One region of the Streptomyces sp. NPDC002690 genome, then DNA from elsewhere that is predicted to be linked to it. Evidence: predicted binding sites of a transcription regulator. Region 1 holds the regulator's gene; the other holds the start of a gene.

The links. Region 1 encodes HspR, which represses chaperone genes until heat shock. Its sites were predicted from a motif close to TTGAGNNNNNNNNNCTCAA; they were not measured.
Region 2: the regulator HspR is predicted to act here: its motif matches at 984-1,002, upstream of lon (endopeptidase La).

The regions. Positions count from the first base shown of each region.
Region 1 is NZ_JBSFVR010000026.1:32,411-34,608, forward strand. It holds gene dnaJ (molecular chaperone DnaJ) at 14-1,207, shown strand; gene ACWD3D_RS06350 (heat shock protein transcriptional repressor HspR) at 1,209-1,655, shown strand; gene ACWD3D_RS06355 (helix-turn-helix transcriptional regulator) at 1,779-2,198, opposite strand, start outside.
Region 2 is NZ_JBSFVR010000093.1:1,379-3,576, reverse strand. It holds gene lon (endopeptidase La) at 1-961, opposite strand, end outside; gene ACWD3D_RS14630 (DUF4259 domain-containing protein) at 1,251-1,676, shown strand; gene ACWD3D_RS14625 (hypothetical protein) at 1,725-2,129, shown strand.

The DNA.
Region 1 (2,198 bases):
AGGAGGGACGTCGATGAGCACGAAGGACTTCGTCGAGAAGGACTACTACAAGGTCCTCGGCGTCCCGAAGGACGCCACCGACGCCGAGATCAAGAAGGCGTACCGGAAGCTCGCCCGCGAGTTCCACCCGGACGCCAACAAGGGTGACGCCAAGGCCGAGGAGCGCTTCAAGGAGATCTCCGAGGCGAATGACGTCCTCGGGGACGCCAAGCGGCGCAAGGAGTACGACGAGGCGCGCGCCCTCTTCGGCAACGGCGGGTTCCGGCCCGGTCCCGGTGCCGGAGGCGGTTTCCCCGGAGGCTTCGACCTCGGGGACCTCTTCGGAGGTGCCCAGGGCGGCCCCGCCGGCCAGGGCGGCGGCGGATTCGGCGGCGGGGGCGGCCTCGGCGACGTGTTCGGCGGGCTGTTCAACCGCGGCGGCGGCGCCGGTACGCGCGTGCAGCCGCGCCGGGGCCAGGACATCGAGACCGAGGTGACGCTCAGCTTCACCGAGGCCGTCGACGGGGCCACGGTCCCGCTGCGGATGTCCAGCCAGGCACCCTGCAAGGCGTGCTCCGGCACCGGCGACAAGAACGGCACCCCCCGGGTCTGCCCGACCTGCGTCGGTACGGGACAGGTCTCGCGCGGCAGCGGTGGCGGGTTCTCGCTCACCGACCCGTGCGTGGACTGCAAGGGCCGCGGCCTGATCGCCGAGAACCCCTGTGAGGTCTGCAAGGGCAGCGGACGCGCCAAGTCCGCCCGCACCATGCAGGTCCGCATCCCGGCGGGCGTCTTGGACGGGCAGCGCATCCGGCTGCGCGGCAAGGGCGGCCAGGGCGAGCGCGGCGGTCCGGCCGGCGACCTCTACGTCGCCGTCCACGTGGACGCGCACCCGGTCTACGGCCGCAAGGGCGACAACCTCACCGTCACCGTGCCCGTCACCTTCCCGGAGGCGGCACTCGGCGGCGAGGTGAAGGTCCCCACCCTCGGTGGCCCTCCGGTCACCCTCAAGATCCCCGCGGGTACCCCGAACGGGCGTACGATGCGCGCCCGTGGCAAGGGCGCCGTGCGTAAGGACGGCACCCGGGGCGACCTCCTCGTCACCGTGGAGGTCGCGGTGCCCACGGAGCTGGGCGACGAAGCCAGAGAAGCGCTGGAGGCCTACCGCAAGGCGACCGCGGTCCAGGACCCGCGGGCCGACCTGTTCCAGGCCGCGAAGGGAGCTTGAGATGGACGGCCGCCGACGTAACCCGTACGAACTGACCGACGAGACCCCGGTGTACGTGATTTCGATCGCGGCCCAGCTCTCGGGCCTGCACCCGCAGACACTCCGTCAGTACGACCGCCTCGGTCTGGTCTCCCCGGACCGCACGGCCGGCCGTGGACGGCGTTACTCGGCCCGTGACATCGAACTGCTCCGCAACGTGCAGCAGTTGTCCCAGGACGAGGGCATCAACCTGGCCGGCATCAAGCGCATCATCGAGCTGGAGAACCAGGTCGCCGCGCTCCAGCAGCGCGTCGCCGAGCTGTCCGCCACGGTGGACGGGGCGGCGGTCGCCATGCGGCAGGCCGAGGCCCAGGTGCACGCCTCGTACCGGCGCGACCTCGTGCCGTACCAGGACGTGCAGCAGACCAGCGCGCTGGTCGTCTGGCGGCCGAAGCGGCCGAAGGACTGACGGCGGACCGACGTGTGCCGCCCGTCCGGTCCGTGGGGCCCGTCACCCGGTGATACCGGTGGCGGGCCCTTTCCGTGCGTGGGTGATCGCGGTCCGCGGCCCCTGTCCGCGGCGCGTCGGGTGTCAGTCCTCGCTGAGGATGCCCGACTGGGCTATCAGGAAGCCGAGTTGGGCTCGGCTGCTGCTGCCCAGGGTGGTGGCGAGTTTCGCGATGTGCGCCCGGCAGGTCCGTACGTTCATCCCCAGCCGGCGGGCGATCGAGTCGTCCACGTGCCCCTCGACGAGGAGTTGGGCGATGGAACGCTGGACGGCGCTGATGCCGTCCGGCGTGGGCTCGTACCGGATCTCCTCCAGCAACGGTGTGGCCCGGGTCCAGAACTGCTCGAAGACCGAAGCAAGGTAGGCGACCAGCCCTGGGTGGCGTAGTTCCAGGGCGACTTGGCGGTCGTCCTGGGCCGGGATGAAGGCGACGGTGCGGTCGAAGACGATGAGGCGCTCGATGAGTTCCTCGGACGTCCTGATCTCCACCTTCGCGTCGGCGAT
Region 2 (2,198 bases), on a different contig from region 1:
GGGTCGCCCGCGCGCCCCTGATGTCGTACGCGTCCTCGGTCCGCTCGTTCCAGGGCAGCTCCAGGACGGTGTCCAGCCAGGTCCTGATCCAGGACCCCTCGGGGCTCTGGTCCGAGGACCGCTCCAGCTTCTCGACCTCCTTGAGCGCGGCCTCGCGGACGTGCTCGGGCAGGTCGGCGGCCTCGACCCGGGTGCGGTAGTCGTCGGACTCGTCCCCCGGATCGCCGTTGAGCTCCGACAACTCCTTGCGTACGGCGTCGAGCTGGCGCCGCAGCAGGAACTCGCGCTGCTGCTTGTCGACGCCCTCCTGGACGTCCTTCGCGATGGACTCGGCCACGTCCTGCTCGGCGAGGTGCTCGCCGAGCCACCGCACGGCGAGCTTCAGCCGGGCGACGGCGTCCGTGGTCTCCAGCAGCTCCACCTTCTGCGCGGTGGTCAGGAAGGGCGAGTAACCGGAGTTGTCGGCGAGCGCGGAGACGCCCTCGATCTGCTGGACCCGGTCGACGACCTGCCAGGCTCCCCGCTTCTTCAGCCAGCTGGTGGCGAGTGCCTTGTACTCCGTGACCAGCTCGGCGACGGCGCCCGGCAGCGGGTCGGGCACGTTCTCGTCGATCCGGGTCGCCTCGACCCAGAGGGCCCTGCCCGGACCGCTCGTACCGGCGCCGATCCGCACCCGCGAACGGGCCCGCACGATCGCCCCGGGGTCCCCGTCGGAGAGCCGCCCGATCTGCTCGACCGTACCGAGGACACCGGTCCCCGTGTATCTGCCGTCGATGCGCGGAACAAGAAGCACCTCGGGCTTGCTGCCCTCACTGGCGGCAGCCTGCGCGGCTTCGACGGCGGCGCGGGCCTCGCTGTCGGAAAGATCGAGAGGAACCACCATGCCCGGCAGCACGACTTCGTCGTCGAGCGGCAGCACGGGCAGGTCGAACGGGGTGGACGCCTTGGTGTCGGTAGCCATGATCTTCCCTTCGGCAGTCAAGTTGAGCTATGCACGCTCAATGCTTGTGAGCCGAGGAATGTTCCCCATGAGATGTTCGCTGTGAGCGATCAGGGAGTGGTCGTCCCGTACGGGCAGGCACCGCACCCCTTCCGCTCTCGGGCATGTGGGCGGCGCGGTCCGAGGACTCGGCGCCGGCGCACGGGGTCAAGTCCCGCAAGGATCCGTCGCGCCCCTTCCGCCCAGAGCGGGGCTGATGTCGGTAGCACCTGTCACGATGCCCGGACATCGTCACGATCAGGAGAGACACATGGGCACCTGGGACGTCGGCCCCTTCGACAACGACACCGCGGCGGACTGGTGCGGCGACCTCGACGACGCCTCCCCGGACAGGCGTCAGGGCTTGGTCCGAGACACACTCGCCCGAGCAGCCGACACCACCGACGACCTCGACGCGGACGTCGCCGATGAAGCCATCGCCGCAGCCGCCCTGGTCGCCGCGCAATTCCCTGGCGGCGAGCCCGCTCACCCCCACTACGGACCGGACGAACCGCTCCCCGATCTCACCGGTCTGCGCGCCCTCGCCCTCCAGGCCCTGGACCGCGTGGTTACCGAACCGTCCGAACTCCTGGAACTCTGGGCCGAACCGGACGGCGGCCCCTGGCAGGCGACCATCAACCGGCTCCGCAGCACACTCACGCCCCAGCCTCCGGGAGAACAACTCCACCTGAGCTGACTTCCCCGTGGCAGTTCAACCGCCGGTTACCCGTCCGTAAGGGTCCACATGAGCTGGGACGTTCTCCTCCTCCGCCTGCCCGACCGCATCGCCTCAGCGCAGGACGTACCCGACGACTGCGCCTCGCCCCCGCTCGGCCGGCAGCAGGACGTCCTCGCGGCCGTGCGCCGGGCCGCCCCCGAAGCCGACCTCTCGGACCCCGTCCGGGGCGAACTCCTCGGACCCACGTGGTCCATCGAGCTCAACATCGGCGAGGAGGACCCCGTGGACTCGATCATGCTCCACGTCCGCGGCTCCGGCGACGACGTGCTCACACCCGTCTTCCGTCTCGCGGGCGCCCTCGAATGCAAGGCCCTGGACTGCTCCACGGGAGACCTGATCACTCCACGAGAACTCTCGGGCCTGCACGCCTTCCAGGAGTTCCGCGACCGCGCGATCGGCCCCTCACCATGACGCGCGGCAGCCCTCACCGCGGCCCGAAGACGCAGAGTCCACCCGTAGGAATCCGGGGTCAGGTGGGCC